Regions from separate parts of the Nonomuraea sp. CA-141351 genome, predicted to be linked through region 1. Evidence: riboswitches for the same ligand, from Rfam matches in the RefSeq annotation. Region 1 holds a riboswitch; the other holds the start of a gene.
The links. Region 1 has a riboswitch for cyclic di-AMP ahead of ACQPWU_RS02200 (CHAP domain-containing protein). Riboswitches for the same ligand answer to the same signal wherever they lie in the genome.
Positions count from the first base shown of each region.

Region 2: another riboswitch for cyclic di-AMP. It lies ahead of ACQPWU_RS18755 (C40 family peptidase); the one in region 1 lies ahead of ACQPWU_RS02200 (CHAP domain-containing protein).

Region 1 is NZ_CP191982.1:434,180-445,096, forward strand. It holds gene ACQPWU_RS02190 (VanW family protein) at 1-988, opposite strand, end outside; gene ACQPWU_RS02195 (hypothetical protein) at 1,033-1,275, opposite strand; cyclic di-AMP (ydaO/yuaA leader) riboswitch at 2,117-2,259, shown strand; gene ACQPWU_RS02200 (CHAP domain-containing protein) at 2,272-2,922, shown strand; gene ACQPWU_RS02205 (copper-translocating P-type ATPase) at 3,062-5,239, opposite strand; gene ACQPWU_RS02210 (flavin-dependent oxidoreductase) at 5,477-6,757, shown strand; gene ACQPWU_RS02215 (carboxymuconolactone decarboxylase family protein) at 7,155-7,715, opposite strand; gene ACQPWU_RS02220 (aminotransferase class V-fold PLP-dependent enzyme) at 7,916-9,085, opposite strand; gene ACQPWU_RS02225 (amino acid ABC transporter ATP-binding protein) at 9,082-9,822, opposite strand; gene ACQPWU_RS02230 (amino acid ABC transporter permease) at 9,819-10,466, opposite strand; gene ACQPWU_RS02235 (transporter substrate-binding domain-containing protein) at 10,466-10,917, opposite strand, start outside.
Region 2 is NZ_CP191982.1:3,947,139-3,958,055, forward strand. It holds gene ACQPWU_RS18725 (phosphotransferase family protein) at 1-394, opposite strand, end outside; gene ACQPWU_RS18730 (NYN domain-containing protein) at 539-1,861, shown strand; gene ACQPWU_RS18735 (NlpC/P60 family protein) at 1,973-2,947, shown strand; gene ACQPWU_RS18740 (maltokinase N-terminal cap-like domain-containing protein) at 3,052-3,714, opposite strand; gene ACQPWU_RS18745 (pyridoxal phosphate-dependent aminotransferase) at 3,799-4,959, opposite strand; gene ACQPWU_RS18750 (helix-turn-helix domain-containing protein) at 5,017-5,562, shown strand; cyclic di-AMP (ydaO/yuaA leader) riboswitch at 6,336-6,499, shown strand; gene ACQPWU_RS18755 (C40 family peptidase) at 6,573-7,088, shown strand; gene ACQPWU_RS18760 (hypothetical protein) at 7,637-8,464, shown strand; gene ACQPWU_RS18765 (M48 family metallopeptidase) at 8,477-9,895, shown strand; gene ACQPWU_RS18770 (glycosyltransferase family 4 protein) at 9,892-10,917, shown strand, end outside.

The DNA.
Region 1 (10,917 bases):
CCTCGCCCGTGGTAACCCGGGGCTGCCGCTCGGTGGCAGGTAGATCGACGCGGCGGCTGCCTGCCGCCACGACCTTGGAGATCGCCGGGCCGAGTGTCCTGATGTCGACGCCATGGCCTGCCCTGGATGGGACGACCTGTGGTCTGCCGTTGACGATCTTGAAGGAAGCGTCTTTCGGCGGGGTGATCAGCAGCGTTTCGGCCACGCCTGCGGAAATCTTGGCAGCGTCGTAGGACGGGCGCAGACTTCCCCGGCCGTCAGAGACGAAGCGGAGGCCGGCGGCCAGTTGCTCCCGGGACACGGTGGCCTGCTTGCCGCCGCTGGCCAGCGTGAGCGGGGCCCCGATCGCCGTGCGTGCCGTGCTCGTGGCGATGCGGCGGACTTCATCGGGGGTGACGTTCGGAGACGTCGCCTGGACGTCCAACTCGACGGAGGTGCGTGCGGCCGCGAAGGCCGCCCGCACGGCTTGTGCCGCACCGTTGCGGTCCAGCGTGCGTCCGGGCTTCGGCAGCAGCGCTCGCGGTTCCAGTCCCTGATAGCGGATGCCGCCCTCGACCGGTTTGGTATCCACGCTCTTGGCCAGACCGGCGAGCCCGGCAGTTAGACGCTGCTCGTCCACTGTGATCTCGGGTGCGATCTGGCGACTGCCGAAGAGGGAACGGGCAACGCCCATCGGAGTGGCGGCGCCCGCCATCGCGGCCTCGACTGTCGCTTGGGTATCGAAGCCCAGCCCCAGCTCCGCAGGCGTAGCCTCCTTCCGCTTACCCGCCGCGATCAGCGTCAATGGCTGGTTCACCCGCTTGCCCAGCTCCGCTTCGAGGCGAGAGCGAGCAGCCTCCGGAGACAGACCGCCGATGTCCACGTCGCCCACCCGTGTGCCTGGCGGAATCTTCCCGGCCAGCGCGATTGCTGACACGGCATAGGCCAGCACCGCCACGAGCACGACGGCGGTCGGAATGAGCATGCGCCGCGAACGCAGCACGCTCACGGCGCCGCGAGATGGAGCGCGACGACGGTTAAACTCGCGGACGCTCATGAGACCGCGGGTCGGAACGCGACGGTGAAGTCGACACCGCCGTTCCGGGACTCGTAAACAGTTCCATCCTCCGTTGCGGCCGGCATCCGGTTGCTGTCGACGGCGGCGAACGCGGTGGCCTGACCGGGCAGCGCGCCGCCCGCCCGCCAAGTGCGCTCCTCATCCCGGCTGGTGCGCACCCGTCCCCCGGCGTCGGGGCCCACCAGCACACCCCTTGCACGAAGCCGTGGATAGCGCATAGCGCAGATACTACTAGTTCATGTAGTAGGCCAGGTGGCGAGCCCAGTGTCGAGCTCAGTGGCGCTTGACACGCGAGCCGTCGCCGCCGCGCGCCCCTGCGGGTATGACGGCAACCAACTGCGACGCCATCCCTACCGCACCGTTCCTAGCGAACAGAGATGTTTGGGTAGTCGTAGTAGTTGGCGGTTACGCCACGGCGGTCGCTCATCGCCTTTCACGTTCCCGTGCGGACGTGCCAGATGCGCTGCTTGTAGATCACGTACTGATGCCCAGCCGCTTGGCGTTCTCGATCTTCCCGGCGGAGATCTGATGCCCCAGCTTCGCCTGCTCTGGCGCGGGCATCGCTGCCTGTGGTGGTTGCGCGTTGAGATGTGAGTCATCCCGCGTGTCCCCCGCAGGTGGCTCGCCGGTGAGTGTGGGCGGCGCCGGAGGGGCGTGATGGTCCCCGGCGCTGCGTTGGTCAGCGTAATCTGCATCGCCGTTGTGCTCACCTCGGTGAGGAGCCGGCGCCAGCCGTCGGGCAGACATGCGCGCCACGCCGGACGCCACCGGGCCGCGACTGTCTGAGGGTCCTCCACCACCGTCCGACGGCCAGTCTCTCTGCCCCCTGATCGGGCGGAGAATGTCCAGGAAGAAGGTAAAGAATTCCCAACTGAAAACCTTGCCTGGTAAGGGATGCTCGTAAGTTTTACCCGGAATCGCATGGTTCTGTCTTGCACTGCTCTATGGGGAATACTTACCTTAGGGGGGTACTTGGGGCGCACGACTAGGACCCTTTACAGGTGTGCGTCCTTCATTGCCGAGACCGTGCTCTACCTGCGCCAGCAGCATGCCAGCGGGTAGGCGCGGCCGCCGAATCCGCGAAGAGCGGAACCGGGGACCCAATTCTTTGGGGTGAATCGGAACACTCGCAGAGCCGTTCCGTAGGGCACTTCCAGGCCCGAACCCGTCAGCTAACCCGGTAGGCGGCATGGAAGCAAGGAGCAACCCCCAGCATGACCAAGACCGTACTTTCGCGCACCCTGAAGCCGATGAACATCGCGGTCGCAGCCGCCGTCACCGCGGGCGCGTTCATCACTGGCACCCCCGCCTTTGCCGCCGAGCACCAGAACGACCGTGCGCACGCCGCAGAGGTCGCCCAGCGGAAGCCCGGCCAGGTCGCGGCGGACGCGGTAATCAAGATCGCGGAGTCCCAGGTGGGCGTTACCGAGAACGCCGCAGGAGGCGGGACGCCGTTCCACCAGTGGTACATGTCCTCGCCTCGTGCGCAGGAGACCGTGGCCCGTGACGGCGGGAGCATCCAGGCCTACGCGAACGCTCCATGGTGTGCGATGTTCGTCTCCTGGGTCGGCGATAAGGCCGGCGCTCGGCCTACCGTCGGGTGGGACGCCTACACCATCACCTGGGCCAAGTGGTTCCAGAACAACGGCCGGTGGGGCACCGTCGCCAAGCCAGGCGCCGTCGTCTACTTCTCCTGGGACGACAAGACCGTCGACAGCATTGACCACATGGGCCTGGTCAAGAAGGACAACGGGGACGGCACGATCACCACGATCGAGGGCAACACCGGCAACGGCAAGGTGGAGGAGCGGATCCGCCCCACGTCGCAGGTCGTGGGGTACGGCTACCCGCAGTACAAGGCCTGACAGGCGAAATTCCGGGGCGGGACCTACGAAGGTCCCGCCCCGACCTGTCCCTTCAATGAGCACCATGAGCGCTCCTACTGGGTCAACTGTCGGCCCGCCGCAGGCAGGGTGCGCAGGACGATAGCGAGAGTGATCGGCTTCAGGCATGGGGTGGGGACGAGTGGCGTGCCCCCTCGAGCGCGACAGCGGTCCCTGTGCGGTGAAGGTGTCCCGACAGTGGCTGGAGCAGAACCAGTAGGTGCTGCCGCCTTGTTTGGAGTGAGGCGGTGGCGGTGGCGCGATCGACCTGCATGCCGCAGACCGGATCGATGGTCTCCTCCGGCTCGGCGCCTGGCTCGACGGTGACGGGCAGTTCGGCCGGGGGTTCCGCGGCGGGCTGGAGAGGTGGCGGGGTGAAGCGGCGCAGCCGGTTGGCGTTAGCGACGACTGACAGCGAGGACAGGGCCATCGCGGCGGCGGCGATGATGGGGGAGAGCCGGATGCCGAGGAATGGGTACAGGATGCCGGCGGCCATGGGAATGCCGACCACGTTGTAGACGAAGGCCAGGAACAGGTTCTGGCGGATGTTACGCAGGGTGGCGCGGGAGAGCCACACCGCGGTGAGGATGCCGATGAGCGCGCCGGAGATCAGCGTGATGTCGGAGGCCTCGATCGCCACGTCCGTGCCGGTGCCGATGGCGAAGCCGACGTCAGCCTGGGCCAGGGCGGGAGCATCGTTGATGCCGTCGCCGACCATGCCGACCCGACGGCCCTCGCTTTGGAGCCGGGCGATCTCGGCGGCTTTGTGCTGGGGCAGCACCTCTGCCAGCACGCGGGTGATGCCGACCTGGCGGGCGATCGCCTCGGCGGTGCGCCGGTTGTCGCCAGTGATCATCACGACCTGCAGGCCGAGTTGCTGGAGCGCGGCGACGGCGACGCGCGAGTCGTCCTTGACGGTGTCGGCCACGCCGAGCACCCCGGCGGGCTCTCCGTCTACGGCCACCATGATGGGGGTACGGCCCGCCGCGGCCAGCCGATCGGCGGCCGGTTCGAGGTTCACGGCGGGCACGCCCGCGTCGGCCAGCAGGCGTCGGCCGCCGATCAGCAGATGACGTGCCTCGACGGTGGCGGAGAGGCCCTCGCCGGTGACCGAGTCGAAGTCCGATGGGTCGGTCAAGGGCAGGCCGCGTTCGATTGCGCCGGCGACAACGGCTTGTCCGAGCGGGTGCTCGGAGGAGCGTTCGGCGGAAGCGGCCAGGCGCAGGAGATCATCGACGGTCCAGGAGGCGAGCGGCTCGACGTCGGTGAGCGCCGGGCGGCCGCGGGTGATGGTGCCCGTCTTGTCCAGGACGATCGTGTCCAGCTTGTGCGCGGTCTCCAGGGCCGCCGCATCGCGGATCAGGACGCCGGCCTGAGCGGCCTTGCCGGTGCCCACCATGATGGACAGGGGGGTGGCCAGGCCGAGAGCGCACGGGCAGGCGATGATGAGCACCGAGACCGCCGCCACGAGGGCGAGCGTGAACGCGGGGGAGGGGCCCGCGACGTACCACGCCGCGAATGTGACCACGGCGATGGCCATGACCGCCGGGACGAAGTAGCCCGACACCAGGTCAGCCAGACGCTGGATGGGGGCCCTGGACGCCTGCGCCGCCCGAACGAGGCGGATGATCTGGGCCAGGACGGTCTGTGCGCAGACCTTCTCGGCGCGGAAGGTGAACGCGCCGGTCTGGTTGACGGTCGCCCCGACCACCTGGTCGCCGGGCTGTTTCTCCACAGGGATCGACTCGCCGGTGACCATGGACTCGTCCAGCGTGGAACGGCCGTCGACGACCACGCCGTCCACCGGCACCTTCTCGCCCGGCCGGACGATCACCAGGTCGCCGGGCAGCACCTCGGCGATGGGAATCTCGCGCTCCGTGTCGTCGCGGCGTACCCGAGCGGTTCTGGCCTGCAGACCGATCAGCTTGCGGATCGCCTCTCCGGCCCCGGCCTTGGCGCGCGATTCCAGAAGGCGGCCGAGCAGGATCAGGGTCAGGATGACGCCGACGGCCTCGTAGTACACATCCCGCAGCTCAGCCGGCAGCAACCCCGGGGCAGCGGTGACCAGCAGGCTGTAGACGTAAGCGGCGCTCGTGCCGAGCGTGATGAGGCTGTTCATCTCCGCGGCCCGGTGGCGCAGGCTCAGCCAACCCACCCGGTGGATCGGCCAGCCCGCGTAGAACATCACCGGCGTGATCAGTGCGAGCTGCACCCAGCGGTCGAGCAGGAGGCCGGGCACCCAGGTAGCGCCGAAGAGCTCGTGCGCCATCACCGTCGGCGCCACCGGCGCTGTCAGCACCGCCCCGATCAGCACTCGCCGCGACAGGTCCCGGATCTCCGCCCGCCGATCGGCGGCCTCAGTGTCGTCTTCGGCCTGGCCACCTGTGTGATCTGCGACGGTCAGTGCTAGACCGTGGGCAATAGTGAGGGCGATGCGTCCTGGAGCTGTTCGAACTCCGTTGTTCGTACTCCGCTATGGGTGGGCTGGGCCTCTGAGACATGGCATGACCTCCTTACCCCAGGGCACTGAGCTGGCATGAACGTACTGGTCATCGGTGCCGGCATCGGAGGGCTTTCGACGGCGCTCAGTCTGCACGCCGCAGGGATCGACTGCGCGATCGTGGAGGCGGTATCGGACCTGCGGCCGCTGGGGGTCGGCATCAACCTGCAGCCGCACGCGGTGCGGGAACTGGTGGAGCTGGGCTTCAGCGAAGCACTGGAGGGGACTGGGATACCGACGAACGCCCTGATCTACACCACCCGGCATGGTGACGTGGTTCTCACACTGCCGCGCGGTCGGAACGCGGGATACCACTGGCCGCAATACTCCATTCACCGTGGCCGTCTGCAGATGATCCTCCTGGATGCGGTGCTGGAGCGGCTGGGCCCGGACGCGGTGAGCCTCGGCGTGGCCTTTGAGGACTTCGAGTACGGGGCGGGAGAAGCCGGTGCGGAGCCGGTGGGGGTACGGCTGCGCGAGGTGGCCACCGGCCGGACGGTGGTGCGGACGGCGGATGTGCTGGTCGGCGCTGACGGCCTCCACTCAACGGTCAGGGCACGGCTGCATCCGGACGGCGATCCGCTGCGATGGAGCGGAATCACGATGTGGCGGGGCATCACGGAGTTGGAGTCATGTCTCGACGGGGCCTCCATGGTGGTCGCCGGGGCCGACGACGCGGCCAAGATCGTGGCGTATCCGATATGCGCGCAGACCCGCGCGCGGGGGCGGGCGCTGGTGAACTGGGTGGCCGAGGTGCGGGTGGCCGAGCCGGGGCCGGCGGTGGCCAAGGCGGACTGGCGGCGTGAGGGGCGGCTTGATGACGTGCTCCCGCATTTCGCCGGGTGGCGTCTGCCTTTCCTGGACGTGCCGACGCTGATCGCCGGGGCCGGTCAAGTCCTGGAATATCCGATGGTGGACAGGGATCCATTGCCTTTTTGGGGTGTCGGACGTGTGACGCTGGTGGGAGATGCGGCGCATCCGATGTATCCGGTGGGTTCCAACGGTGGTTCGCAGGCGGTTCTGGATGCGCGGTTCTTGGCCATGGCGCTCGCGTATGCCGGCGATCCGGTCAAGGGTTTGGCCGAATACGAAAGGCGGCGCCGGTCGGCGACGATCGACCTCGTCCTGGCCAGTCGGCGGTTCCCGGTGGACGAAACCGTCAAGCTGGTCGAACAACGTGCGCCCGGCGGTTTTTCCGACATCAGGGAGGTGCTCACCGTGCAGGAGCTGTCCAGGATGGCGGACGCCCACAAGACGGTCGCCGACGTGGACGTCAAGATGCTGAACGAACGCCCGTCTTGGACGGCGCCCCAGTGACGGTGTCCTGGTTCTCGAGGTGTCTTCCGACCTTGGAGGCTTTGGCCCGGTGACGCACGAAGGTCTCCGCTCTGGGCAGTTTCTCTGCTCCGTGGTGGCCACGGAATTGTCGGCTGCGCCCGAGCTTCACCTTGGCTGTCACACTGGTGGCACCGGGCTTGAGCTCGGTGCGACTGCATCTCTCGTCGACCTGGAGCCTCCGTCGGGCGTCTACCGACAGCGGCTGCGGCTGGGTCAAGCAGTCATTCCGAGGAAAGCTCGTACGGCCACGTGCATGAGAAAACGTCGAGCTACCCAGCTACGGGGGCGTTCACGATCAGGCAATACAAACCGGCTACCAGTAGCTACGCTCAACGGCGTCGCCCGGATGCGGACAGGCGGTCCCATGGCGAACGCCCTACGCGGTCTTGTCAGCTGATTCCAGGCCGGCCAGCAGGTTGAAGGAGCCGGTCAGCAAGTTAAGGGCAACCAGGCCGGGGATCTCTGCGATGATCCGCCCGCTCCCGCCATGAGCCCTTAGCTCGGCGACATCCTTGTCTGTCAGAGATGACGGTTCGGCCAGCACACGGGTGGCCACCGCGATCAGCGCTGCTTCCCGGGCGTCAGTGGAGGTGCCCTGGCGGGCGAGGGTGATGTCGGCCTCGCTCAATCCTGCCGCCCGGCCCACCGCGGCATGTGCGTCGAGGCAGAGCCCGCAACCGATCCACTCTTGCAGGGCGAGCGAGATCTTCTCGCTGAGGGCACGCGGCAGCTTGCTGCGCTTCATGGCCCGCGACAGTTCCAGGTAGCCCTGGAGCAGGGCTGGCGAGTGCGCCATGGTGGAGACCATCTCGCCGACTCCGCCCCTGCGGCTGATGATGTCGTTCAGCACTTCCCGGGATTTCTCCGGCGCTTCAGCAGGTGCGAGCGCGTTCAGTCGGCGCGTTTCATTTCTCCTCTTCAGGTTATAGCGATGCATACTGTACCCCCGCATAGTATTGCCGCGGGAGGCTAATCCTCGATCCGGGGATGTCCTTGGTATCTGTTGTCCGGCCGAGCGCTTCGGTCGGGGCACGGCCAGCGGCCGCGGGACTGCGCCCGGCTGGGAGAGCCCCGCGCAGGACGCAGCCCGCTCGGCTTACGCTGCCGGCTCCCGCGCCCCTTCCTAACAGAGGAGGCCTACCCTTCGCGCAAAATCACGCAGAGCTGGGCGACCTCCTCCTCCGTGTTGTAGTAGTGCACGGAGGCGCGTACCAGCTCTTCCAGACCGCGGTCCGTCATGTCGAGTCGCGTCGACGGTGCGCGGGACACACTGACGTTAATCGACTGAGCGGCCAGCCGTGCCTTGACCTCGTCGGCGGGCGTGCCGTCCAGGGTGAAGGTGACGATGCCGCACCGCTCGGCTCCTTGGTCGTGCACCTGGCAGCCGGGCAGTTCGGTCAGCTGCTCCCGCAGGTGGTCCGCCAGCGTGTAGACCCGGTCCCGGATGTTCTCCGGCCCCCAGCTGAGCGCCTCGTCGATGGCCACGCCCAGGCCGAGCCGGGCGGCCACGCTGTACTCCCAGTTCTCGAAGCGGCGCGCGCCCGGCTGCACCTCGTAGCGTGCGGGCGCCACCCAGCGGGCACCGTGGAGGTCGAGGAAGGGCGGGTCGAGTCGGTCGAGCGCCGCCCGGCGTACGTAGAGCAGGCCCGTGCCGCGGGGGGCGCGCAGGTACTTGCGGCCGGTGGTGGACAGCAGATGGCAGCCGATCTGCGCGACGTCGATCGGGAGCTGGCCGACAGACTGGCAGGCGTCCAGCAGGAACAGCGCGCCGACCTCCGCGGCCACCTTGCCCACCTGTGCCGCCGGGTTGACCAGGCCGCCGTTGGTCGGGATGTGCGTGAGCGAGATGAGCCGGACGCGCTCATCGGCCATCCGGCGTAGAGCGTCGACGGAGATCTGGCCGAGCCCGTCGTTGGGCACCACCTCCACCTGGACCCCGAAACGCTCGGCGACCTGGAGGTAGGCGATGAAGTTGCTGGCGTACTCCGCCTTGCTGGTGAGGATACGGTCGCCGGCCCGCCACGGCACCGCGTAGAAGGCCAGATCCCACGCGCGGGTTGCGCTGTCGACGACCGCGATCTCGTCCGGCGCGCAGTTCAGCAGACGGGCCGCCGAGGCATGGACCTCGGCGAGCTGATCGGCGACCTTCGCCGCCGCCTCGTATCCGCCTATTTCCGCTTCCAGCCGCAAGTGGTCGATGACGGTGGACAGCACACCGCTCGAGGGCAACGCGGATCCCGCGTTGTTGAAATGAGCGACATTTCCGACGCCGGGCGTCAGCGCCCGGGCCGCAGCGACGTCGATCATGAGGCCACCAGCCGCAGGAAGGCCCGGACCCGCGGATGATCGGGCGTGGTGAAGAACCGCGACGGCGGCCCTTCCTCGATCACCATACCGCCGTCCATGAACACGACCCGGTCGGCCACCTCCCGCGCGAACGCGGTCTCGTGCGTCACCACCACCATCGTCATCCCCTCTCCCGCGAGCTCGCGCATAACCTGGAGCACCTCCGCGTGCAGCTCGGGGTCGAGCGCCGAGGTGGGCTCGTCGAACAGGATCACTTCGGGCTCCATGGCCAGTGCCCGGGCGATGGCGACCCGCTGTTTCTGCCCGCCCGACAGCTTCGCCGGGTAGCAGTCGCACTTGTCCGCCAGTCCCACCCGAGCCAACAGTTCCCGACCTCGGGCCGCCGCCTGGGCACGCGGGACTCGCCGTACGGAAACCGGGCCCTCCATGACGTTCTGCAGGGCAGTCAGGTGCGGGAACAGGTTGAACTGCTGGAAGACCATGGCGGTACGGCGGCGCAGCTCCCGGAGCTGCCCAGCCGGGTGGCGCACGCCGCAGGCCAGCTCGGTGCCACAGACGCTGACCGTGCCGGCCTCCGGCTCCTCGAGCAGGTTCAGGCAGCGGATCAGCGTGGTCTTGCCCGAGCCGGACGGGCCCATGACCACGACCACCTCGCCCCGCCCCACGTCGAGGTCGACGCCCTTGAGCACCTCCAGGTCCCCGAAGCGCTTACGCAACCCGCGAACGCTGACGATCATGCGTACGCCCTCCTCATCCGCCGCTCCAGCGCCTGCTGGCCGATCTGCAGCAGTGTGTTGACCACCCAGTACAGGAGTCCGACCAGCAACAGCGCCTCCATATAGCGGAAGGTCGAGGTCCCGATGCCCTCGGCCACCCGGGTCAGCTCGACGACGGTGACCGCCGAGGCGAGCGAGGTGTCCTTCATCAGCGCGACGAACCTGCTCCCCACGGCCGGGGTCGCGATCCTGATCGCCTGCGGGAAGATGATCCTGCGCAGGGTCTTCCAGTACGGCATGGCCATCGAGGCCGCCGCCTCCCACTGTCCCTTGTCGACGCCGAGCACCCCGGCGCGGAAGTTCTCGCTCAGGTAGGCGGCGCTGAACAAGGTGAAGGCGATGATCGCGGACGGGATGGGCGGGATCTCGAGCCCGAGCTGCGGGAGCCCGAAGTAGACGATCATTACCTGGATGAGCAGAGGCGTGCCCCGGAACACCGATACGTAGGCGGCGGCCAGCGCCCGCAGCACACGGCTGGACGAGATGCGGGCGAGCGTCACCAGGGCGCCCACCGCGCTACCGAGGACGAACGAGACCACGCCCAGGACGAGCGTGACGCCAAGACCGGTGAGCAGGTCGGGCAGGAAGTCGATCAGGAGGTCCATCAGACCCCCTTGAGCTGCTCGGCCATGTCGAGGCCGCCGAGCCACTTCTTCGAGATCGCGCTCAGCGTCCCGTCGGAGATCATGTCGCCCAGGGCCTTGTCCACGGCCTGCTTGAAGGTCGTCGAACCCTTGGCGAAGGAGATGCCGTTGACTTCCGACTCCAGCAGAGGACCCGCTGGCTTCACCGTGAGGCCGTTCTTCTGAGCCAGGAAGGCGCCCTGGAAGCGGGAGACCAGGGCGGCGTCCGCTCGGCTCCTGGACACCTCGGTCAGACCCAGCGTGGCGTTGTCGTAGGTCTTGATGTCGGCGCCTGGGATCGACTTCTTGGCGAACGCGGCCTGGGTCGTGCCCGCGGTGACCGCGACCTTCTTGCCTTTCAGATCGGTCAGACCGCCGATGTTCGACCCGGCCGCCACGAAAATTGAGATGCCGTTGACCTCGTAGGGGCGGG
Region 2 (10,917 bases), 3.5 Mb from region 1:
GCATCACGTCCGGCGGCACCTCGCCGTCCTCGCGCTCCATGACGAGGAACGGCGTGCCGAGATGATCGGGATCCGGTTCGAACCAGAGGGGCCTGGGCGCTGGAATCCCAGCTTTTTCCCTGGCCAGACCCATGATTCCGAACTGTGTCCGCAGGTCATACGTGGGGAACACCGGAACGGCTTCCACCGCAGGTGCGAGCCTGGCTACGCAGCGCGTTCTTCCGTCACTCCAGGCGGCGGTGAAGAACAGCGTCTCGCTCGACATACCGTTCTCAGACGGCCTGGACACTTCGGACACCGAAGCGCTCTCGCCGACTCTGCCCCGCAGCCAGACGGCCAGGCGTTCGCGCAGCTCTTTCAGGTCGCGGGTGGAGGTACGGATCTCTTCTGTCACGGTCGGCCTCCCGGGTGAGCGCCTGCTCCGGCTCAGTCGTATACCCCCAACCAAGCGCTCGTCCATACATAGGTGACCGTTACGGTCAGGTACGCGGCAGCCGTACCCTTGTCTGAAAGGGCATGTCACGAAGGGACAAGTGGGATGAGTTCAGCGGGTGAAGGCCTGTCTCGCCCGCTTCCCGAGCAGGTGCGGCTAAATGTCGTGGATCTGGCGTCTCAGGTCCTCGGGACGATGCCTGCTGTCTCCATACCTCCGCCGTTGCGCGGGATCGCCAAATTCGACCCTCGTAAGCGCGCCAAGCTCGGCAGCGCTCCCATCGCGGCGCAGCTAGAGAACGACAAGAAGTTCCGCGAGCTGGTGGCCGAGTCCGTGGCCGCCGGCTGGCCTGAGCTGGTCGCCTCGCTGGCCGAGGGAAACGTGCCGCCCGCCGCCGACCCCGTGCTCGTGGCGGCGGCCGCATACCTCACCCGGCCGCCCGGCTGGGCCGAGATGATCGAGGTCGCCCGCACCGACCTGGAGCAGTCGGCGGTGGCGGCCGAGGGGTCGGAGCGCGAGGAGGTGGTCGCCCGGCTGCGTGAGCAGCTCGCCGCGCAGAAAAGCGCCGCCAAGGAGGAGGCCGACCGGCTGCGCGAGCAGATCAGGGCGGCCCGGGCGGAGAACTCCGACCTGCGGCGCAAGCTCCACGACGCCCGCGAGCGGGCCAAGGGCGCGGTCCGTCACGCCGAGGAGATGGAGCATGCTGCGGAGGAGGCCAGGTCGGCCGCCTCCGCCTCCTCCGCCGCGGGCGATTCCGAGCTGCGGCGGCTGCGCGAACGCCTGGCCGACGTGGAGAAACAGCTGGAGGCCTCGCGGCGGGCCGCCCGTGAGGGCAGGAGCATCGAGGACTCCCGCATCAGGGTGCTGCTGGACGCGCTGCAGGACGCCTCCGCCGGGTTGCGCAGGGAGCTGGCCCTGCCCACGACGATCACCCGGCCCGCCGACTCGGTCGCCGCGATCACCGGCGAGCGGCCCGGTGTGCGCGGCGTTCCCGCACGCGCTCTCGCCGACGACGACCCGCAGCTCCTCGACCAGCTCCTGGCCCTGCCGCAGGTCCATCTGATCATCGACGGTTACAACGTGACCAAGACCGGCTACGGCACGCTCACCCTGGCCGACCAGCGCAACCGGCTGATGACCGGACTCGGCGGGCTGGTGGCGCAGACCAGGGTCGAAGTGACCGTGGTGTTCGACGGGGCCGAGCTCAACGCCCCCGTGCAGGTGGTGGCGCCGCGGGGGGTACGGGTGCTGTTCAGCGACCCTGGGGAGATCGCCGACGACCTGATCCGCCAGCTCGTCCGCGCCGAGCCGCCCGGCCGGGCCATCGCCGTGGTGTCGTCGGACCGCGAGGTGGCCGAATCCGTCAGGCGGATGGGAGCCAGACCCGTTCAGTCTGGACTGCTGCTGCGCAGGCTGGGCCGGGCTTAGATTACGGACCGGCTGGGACGGCCCTCCATCACGATTTGTACGTTTAGGTGAGACCTCACCCGCCACTTCTGTACTATTTCGCCCCAGATATCATCCCTGGGAGGCGACACAGTGAGGTTTGGCAGGGTACCGGTGGCCGCGGGTCTCGCGCTTGGGCTGGTCCTGTCCCCGATAGGCGCTGCCACCGCTGATCCCAAACCCACACTCCGGCAGGCCAAGGCCAAGCTCGAAAAGCTCAACGACAAGGCCGACAAGGTCGTCGACCGGTTCAACACGGCCACGGAGCGCTACAAGAAGGCCAAGAGCTCTTATACCAAGCTGAACGACAGCTACAAGCGCAAGCTGGCGACCGTCGCGGACCTGCGTTCCCAGGTGATCGACATGGCCGTGGACAGCTACAAGTACGGCGCCGACCTGACCTCCTTGCCCGGGCTGATCAGCACGGACAACCCCCAGGCCCTGCTGACGGGGCTGACGCTGGCCGGGCAGGTATCGAAGGAGCGGGCGGAGAAGCTGGCCGCGTTCGATCGCGAGAACCGCGGGCTGAAGGTCGAGCGTGACAATGCGCAGAAGGCGCTGGAGGCCGCGGACAGGGAGCGGGACGGGGTCGAGAAGGAACGTTCGGAGATCATGAAGCTGATCACCGAGCAGAAGAAGCTGCTGAGGAAGCTGGGCGCCTACAATCCCGGCAACCCGAACAGCGTCGGCATCAAGTACACGGGCCCGGCCTCGGGCAACGCCGCCGCAGTCCTGCGCTTCGCCTTCGCCCAGGTAGGCAAGCCGTACATTTACGGCGGGACCGGTCCAGGAGGCTACGACTGCTCAGGCCTGACCCAGGCGTCGTGGCGCGCCGGCGGCGTGTCGTTGCCGCGTACGACGTGGCAACAGTGGGCGTGGGGGGCCAACCGCAGGGTCTCCTTGGACGACCTCCAGCCGGGGGACCTCATCTTCAGCTCGAGCTTGGGCCACGTCGTGATTTACGCCGGCAACGGGGACATTGTCCACGCGCCCCAAACCGGCGACGTGGTCAAGGTCGTCAAGCTCTCCTCCTACGGCAACTCGCTCCTGGGCGCCATCCGCCCGTAGGGTGCCGTTTCTGGCAGTTCCCGGCACTGAGGCGGGGTTTCCGCCGCCTGAGGCACGTCTTCTCGCGCTGGGCCACCGACCGACTGCGGAGGCCCCATCGCCCCTCAGGCGCGAGGGCCGGTGTGCAAGACAACGAACAGCCCCCGCGGGCGGGTGCCATCCGGCATGTGCCAGGAGCCGGCGACGTGGCCCGTCGCTTCCGGTGGAAGGAGAGGTGCGTCGTCCGGGGCGGGACGCAGGACCCGGTGCAAACGGAGGGCCGTACCCCGCGGTGCAGGCAGCTCAGTGCCCTCTTGGTCGTCGGCGGCAGTGGTGAAGTCCGTGGGGGTGAGGCTGCCACCGAGGTAGGAGCGGGTGACCTCCCGGTCGGGGGTGTCGCTGGTGTTCTGGTCCTGGGCCTGGACCCGGCCCTCGATCAGAGCCAGCAACTGGGCGACCAGCACCGGGTCGTGGCAGCCGTCGTAGGCCCAGCGCCGCCCCAGCACCCCGTGCTCCATGGTGCCGACGAGGGCGTGCTCCGCCCCGTCGAGCGGGGCACCGCGATAGGTGAGCGGCACCAGGTAGCTGGTCGGGTGAGTGCCGGAGGTGTCGGTGACCACCATGAACTCGATCCCGACCTCACCCTGCGGGTCATCCAGCCGGAAGCCGCCGGCCTTGGCCAATTCTGGTTCGCCCGCGCCACCGTGGTACCACGGCCGGGAGGGTAGCCAGGAGGTGAGCAGTTCTAGCTTGGTCGGTTTGAGGGTGGTGTGGTGGATGACGGCCATGCTGAGGATTCTCTTCCGTTGAGGGTTGATGTGGACCCAGAACAGCGCCGACCGCACCCCGCGGCGCCTGCGGCTTCCGGCCTGTCATTGGATGGCCAGGCGGAAGCGATCGCTGAGGCTGGTGAGGCGTTCGACGGGTTCGTTGGCGAACACTACCCGCAGGTAGTGCCTTCCGCTGGGGCCCCAGCCGTCCATGGGAGTGGCGGCGATCTTCGCCCGGTCGAACAGGCGCTGGGACAGTTCGACAGCGGTCAGTTCCAGGGGCCTGGTGTCGATGAGGAGTGACCATCCGCCGTGCGGTCGGATGACCGGGTAGGCGGCGAGCTGATGCAGGACCGTCTCGCAGCGCCGTTGCCATTCGGCGGTGGCGGCGGCGACGTCGGCATCGGCGTCGGGTGCGTCCAGTGCGGCGGCCACGGCGTCTTGGGCCAGGCCGACCTGGCAGACGACGTTGGTCAAGCCGACGAGGCGGATGTCGGCGATGATGTCGGCGGGGCCCACGACCCAGCCGACGCGCCAGCCGATGAGCCGCAGCTCCTTGGAGGCCGAACCGACGGTGATGGTGCGCCGCACCAGGCCCTCGTGGGCCGCCGGGTGACTGGGAGGGCGGCCGTCGAAGCGGATGCGTTCCATGGCCGCGTCGTAGATCAACCAAGCGTTGTGGCGTTCGCAGGCGTCGGCGAGGGCGGACCAGTGGCGGTCGTCCAGGACGAGGCCGGTCGGCATCGCCGGCCCCATCATCAGGACCGCCGCCGTGTCGGGTCCGACGGCGCCGGCGAGTCGTTCGGCGTCGATGGTCCAGCCGTCCGCGGTGGGCTGTGCGGGGACGAAGCGGGGGACGCCGCCCGCGAGCCGCACCCGGTTGACCAGGCCTGCGTAGATGGGGTCGCACAGCACGACCTCCTGCCCGGGCTCCACGGTTGCGAGCAGCGTGTTGAGGATGCCGTTGAGCCCGCCTGCCACGCTGACGCACTCGGTGCCGGCGTCATAGCGGCGTCCTGAGATGCGCCCGACGTGCGCCGCGGCGGCAGCGCGAAGGGAGCGATGCCCCTGGAACGGCAGATAGCTGTTGGCCGCGTCGTCGTCGATGGCGGCATGCGTGGTGGCGATGGCGACGGCGGGCGGACGCAGGTCGGTGTCGAGATTCTCCAGTCGCAAGAACTCTGGGTCGCTCACCGCGTCGGCCGCGTCACCAACGGTGTCCACACCGATGCCCGGGATGTCACGCAGCCGCGTCACCGTCATGCCGCCTCCACAGTCGAACCATTTCACTGGTACAGGCATATCACTATGCTGATACGCATGGATCTTACGCAAGTGGTGGGGCAGAACGTGCACCGGCTGCGCACGGCGGCCGGAATATCGCTGGCCGACCTGGCGTCCGCCAGTGGCATCAGCAAGACCACGCTGCACGGCATCGAACAGGGCCAGGGCAACCCGACCCTGAGCACCCTGTGGGCCTTGGCCACCGCGTTGAAGGCGTCTCTCGGTGAGCTGCTGGAAACGCCCGCCTCGACGGTCGAGGTGGTACGCGCCGGCGACAGGCGGCCGCGGGTCGAGGGCGACGCGGTCAGCGCGCGTCTCCTCCACCGCATCAGAATGCGCGGCACCGTGGAGGTCTATGACATCGCCATCGCCCAGAGCACCCAGCACTCCGACGCCCACCTGCCCGGCGTCGAGGAATGCCTCGTGCTCACCCACGGACGCGTCACCACCGGCCCGGCCGATTCCCCCACCGAACTGGCCGAAGGCGATGCCATCCGGTTCAATGCCGCTCGCCCGCACCTGTACCGAGGTCAGGCCGCGCACAATCGCGCTGTCCTTCTCATGGTGCACCCGGAGAACTGACAGCCGCCAGGCCGACATGCCCCCCGCTACCTGGCGCGCCGCATACAGCACAGCCGGCATAAGCAGCGCCTGTTCAGCCAGGGCTCTGAACACCGCGGGCGGCTTGGGAGCCGGTTGACCTCTCGACGATCCAGTTGCCTGCTTGCCTTACGTGGCTTCATGACCTTCAAGCGTCTGACCAGCTAGATCGCTTGATCGACTTGAAGCCCATTCCGCACGTCGCGGTGCTCTGCCGCCTTCCCTGCGCCGGGTCGGCGAGGTGTTGTGCGGTGGGGCCGGCGCAACATGTACGGCGGCCGGGGTGGAGTTCTTCGTGCGGGATGTTGTGGCTGAACGATCATTCGAAGCGCTTCTACGATGCAGCGTCGTTGATGGCGGCCGGGGCGGCCGGGGTCGAGCCGGGGTGGCGGAGACACCACCGTCCCGCGGCGGGAACGCTCCCTACGCGTGAGCGTCGTGTGAGGCATCGCAACAAATGTGAAAAAGGCGACAATTGCGGCCTGACAAACGCAGGCGAATCGAAGTGTGAGCAGTGTCACATTTCGATAAAGGAGCCTGGGGTTCCAGCAGGGATTTTCACTCTTACAGCCCCCTTTATCTGATCTTTACAGCCCATGTCTCGCTTTGCTGATTCTTGACGGTTCGGCGTAGCTTCTGGCGTCGTCGCGGTGAACAAGCCATGTCCTCCGCGAACCCGCATCGGTCTATCCCGATGTGAGACAGATAAAGATCCGCTGGTCGCCGCCCATATCCCCATATCAACATCTTGATCGGGCGGTGGCTTGCCGAGTCCGTGCAGCCAGGAGGCACGGAGCCGGGGACCCAGCGATCCCAGTTCCCCAGGGATCAGGGGTGAATCGGCGCGCAGATCGCGCCGTAGGGCTACTTCCAGGCCCGAATCCGTCAGCTAACCCGGTAGGCATTCGTGGAAGACTCAAGGAGAAATCCTGTCTACCTCCCCGCAGAACCCCCGTCTGTCCCGCCTTGCCCTGAGTGGCGTAGCGCTCACGATGACCGTGACGGCCGGAGGTCTGGTCCTCCATGCCCCAACGGCTCAGGCGGCGGCGAGCACGTCGGATTCGACGGCCAAGGCGGCCACGGCCGCCCGAACCTCGAAGTCGGCCAGGGCCGCAGCGCTCAGGGCAGTCAAGATCGCTCGGCAGAAGTCCAAGGCTCGCAAGGCCGTCTCGGCGGCCAAGCACCAGATCGGTGACCCGTACCGCTACGGAGGCACAGGTCCTGGTTCGTTCGACTGCTCCGGCCTCGTCCAGTACGCCTGGAAGAAGGCTGGGGTGAAGATCCCGCGCGTGACGAACAGCCAGTTCGCCCGCATCAAGAGCAAGGTCTCCTGGCGGAATCTCCAGCCTGGTGACCTGCTGTTCTTCAACGGGCTCGGCCACGTGGGCATGTACGTCGGCAAGGGCAAGATGATCCACTCGCCGCGGACAGGCGAACGGGTGCGCATCGACAAGCTGGGCAGATGGCGTAAGTCGTCCTTCGTGGGCGCGGTCCGTCCCGGCCTGTGACCAAGCCCCGCCCGAACCCGTTTCGGGCGGGGCTCGTCCTCTTTTGCTGAGGTCCCTTTTTTATTTGGTACGGCGGAGCACGGGCGGCGCCACCCGCCGCACGTGGCTGAGGGCCCCCAGGGGGACGCTCGCTGACCCGCACGGGCTTGGCCGCCGCAACGGCGCACGTTGGACCACACAACCCTTGACGGCCGCACGCAGCGGAGGGTGTCTGCCTCCCACCCCACACCTCGCCACACCCCTGGCTCCGCGCCGCTCGACACCGCGCCACACGGCCTCACAACCCCCGGCTTCGCGCCGCACGGCTTCACACGACGCGACCCCGGCCGCTGGAACGGGCCTCGGCGCACGGCCGGCGGCTCGCGTTCGGCGGCGCATGACGGCGGCTGAGGGTCCGTGTCGAGCCCGGTGCGTGTCCCAATGGTCCCCGGGCATGACGGCGTGGCCCACCGACGCTCAGAGGCCCGTCGATCCAGACCCCGGCGCCCGCTGGTCCGGAGCGCGGTGCGGCCAAGGTGCCCCCTGCGGGGCGGCTACGATCGGGCATCGTGTCCGGGTGGGTGAGTCGGCGGGTCGCGGTGGTCTCCATCGTGCTCCTCGCCGTCGCCTCCGCCGGCGCCCCCACCCCCGACTCGCCGATCCTTCCGCAGGAAGCCCACCACCTGTGGCGTGATGGTGCGGTCGTCGTCCGCGGAGCGCGGTCCGTCGTCGTCGGGCACCACGCCCCATCCGGTGAGCTCCGCGAGCTCGCGCGCAGGGCCGACGCGGCCGGGCAGCGGGTCTCGGACGTGCTCGGTGGGCCAGTACGACCGCTGATCGTCGTTCCGGGCTCCGCCGCCGAAGCGGCCGGGCTGGCCGGGTTGGCCGGGGCGGGAGAGGTCGAGGGGCTGGCCGCGGTGGCCGACGGCGGGCGGGTGATCGTCGTCCCCGAGTTCTTCGCCAAGCTCAACTCCACCGGCAAGGACGTCGTACTCACCCATGAGCTCACCCACGTCGTGGCGGGCACCGACCGCCTGCCCGTCTGGCTCTACGAGGGGTTCGCCGACTATGTCGGCTACCGCGACTCCGGGCTGCCCGTGAGGACCGCCGCCGCTGAGCTCGCCGCCGAGGTGCGGTCCGGCCGGTTGCCGGGTGAGTTGCCCGGACCTGCCGCTTTCGCCGCCGACGGGCGGGACCCCCAACGGCTCGCCCGGGCGTACCAGGAGGCCTGGCTGGCGTGTCGCTTCCTCGCTGACCGGTTCGGTGAGGGGACGCTGGTGAGGCTCTACCGTGAGGCCCGGTCAGTCGGCGTCGATCAGGCACTCGCCGCGCTGGGGCTCTCCGCGGCGACGCTGACCGCACGGTGGCGCGACTACGTGCGAGACCAGCTCGCGTAAAGGGGGAGGCACATGGACGAACAGCGAGATACGGACGGAGCAGCGCAGCACGGCGGGGAGGCAGGGGGCGCGGTCCCCGCCCTGGGCGCCGAGCCGACCGGCAACGGGGTGACGCGGCCGAAGGAATCGCAGGGGAACGTCAAAGGGGCGGGTGTGTCCGTGAACGGGGACAGGCCGCGCGAAACCGCGGACGGGCGGCGGCTGAGGCGGCAGGCGGCGGTGGCGGCCGTGCTGCTCGGCCTGGTCATCCTGGCCGTGGCCGCCTTCAGCACCCCTTGGCACCTTCTGGCCTCCGGACCGCCCGACCCCGCGCGCGACTTCACCGCCGCGCAGATCGCCAGGAGCAAGGCGTTCGACACGGCCACCAGCCTGCCGAGCTACCTGTCTCTGGCGCTCACGCTCGTCTTCGCCGGGCTGCTCATGGCCACGCCGTTCGGCGCGAAGGTGGTGGGCTGGCTCAAGGGCCCCTGGTGGGTACGGGTGGTGCTCGGCGTCGTCGTCATCACGGCCATCATCGAGCTGGTCAGGCTGCCGCTCGGCATCTGGTTCGAGACGCTGCTGCGCGGCTACGGCCTGTCCACCCAGGACTGGGGGTCCTGGATCGGCGACCGGTTCAAGAACATCGGCGTGGAGGCGTTCCTGCTCTGCCTCATGCTGCTGGTGCTCATGGCGCTGGCCCGCAGGTTCAAGCGCTGGTGGATCCCCGCCGCCGTCGGGGCGTTCCTGCTGACGGTGGCGATGTCGTTCATCTATCCGGTGGTGTTCGAGCCGCTGTTCAACGACTTCACGCCCATGCAGCAGGGCCAGCTCCGCACGGACCTGCTCGCCATGGCCCGGCGCGACGGCGTGTCCGTCGAGGACGTGCTGGTCGCCGACGCCTCGCGCAGGACGACGGCGCTCAACGCGTATGTGTCCGGCTTCGGCGCCACGCGCAGGATCGTCGTCTACGACACGCTGCTCAAGGCCCCGCCGCAGGAGGTCGAGCTGGTCGTGGCGCACGAGCTGGGCCACGCCAAGTACAACGACGTCCTCTACGGCACGTTCATCGGCGCCCTCGCCGCCGCTCTGGGCGCGATCCTGCTGTTCCTGGTGTTCGGCCTGGTACGCCGCCGCGCCGGCGTCACCTCGATCGGCGACCCCCGCGCGGTCGGCGTGATCATGGGCCTGATGACCATCGGCTCGCTGATCATGGGCCCCGCGCAGAACCTGATCAGCCGCCACATTGAGGCCAGGGCCGACCTGCACGCGCTCGACCTCACGCACGATCCGGCCACGTTCATATCCATGCAGAAACGCCTGGCCGTAACCAACGTTTCGGACTTGTCGCCGGATGCGGTGGAATATGTGCTCTATGCCTCCCATCCCTCCAGCCCCGAGCGCATCGCCATGGCCCGTGCATGGGCGAAGCTGAACGGCGTCCCAGTGCAGTGACGAGCGCCGCGACCAAGGTGCTCATCGTCACGAACGACTTCCCGCCCAGGCCGGGCGGCATCCAGTCGTTCGTGCACGGCCTCGCGCTGCGAACGCCGGGCGTGGCGGTCTACGCGCCCGCCTGGCCGGGCTGCGAGGAGTTCGACGAGCGCCAGCCGTACCCGATCGTGCGACATCCGACGCGGCTCATGTTGCCGACCCCGGCCGTCGCACGCAGGGCGGCCAGGCTGGTGGCCGAGTACGGCGCGCAGACCGTGGTGTTCGGGGCGGCGGCGCCGCTCGGGCTGCTCGCGCCGCGCCTGCGCAGTGTGGGCGCGCGGCGCGTGGTGATGCTCACGCACGGCCACGAGGCGTCGTGGGCGAGCGCGCCGGGCTTCCGCGCGGCGCTGCGCAGGATCGGTGAGCACGCCGACGTGGTGACCTACCTGGGCGAGTACACGCGCCGGCGCCTGGCCGCCGCCATCCCTCCTGACAAGCTGGTACGGCTCGCGCCCGGAGTGGACGTCGACCAGTTCCACCCTGGCGCGCCCAAGGCCGAGCTGGGCCTGGACGGCAGGCCGGTGGTCGTCTGCGTGTCGCGGCTGGTGCCGAGGAAGGGCCAGGACCAGCTCATCAGGGCCTGGCCCGAGGTGCTGCGGGCGGTGCCGGACGCGGTGCTGCTGCTCGTGGGCGGCGGTCCCCACCGCAGGACCCTGGAACGGCTGGCGGCGGGGCAGGAGTCGATCAGGTTCACCGGCACGGTGCCCGCGGCCGGCCTGCCCGGTTACTACGCCGCCGCCGACGTGTTCGCGATGCCGTGCCGTACCCGGTGGAAGGGGGTGGACGTGGAGGGGCTCGGGATCGTGTTCCTGGAGGCGTCCGCCACCGGGCTGCCGGTGGTGGCGGGCGCGTCCGGCGGGGCTCCCGACGCCGTGCGCGCCGGCGACACGGGGCTGGTCGTGGACGGCGAGGACGTGGGCGAGGTGGCCCAGGCGATCGTCGAGCTGCTGACCGACCCCGATAAAGCCCGCAAGATGGGCGCG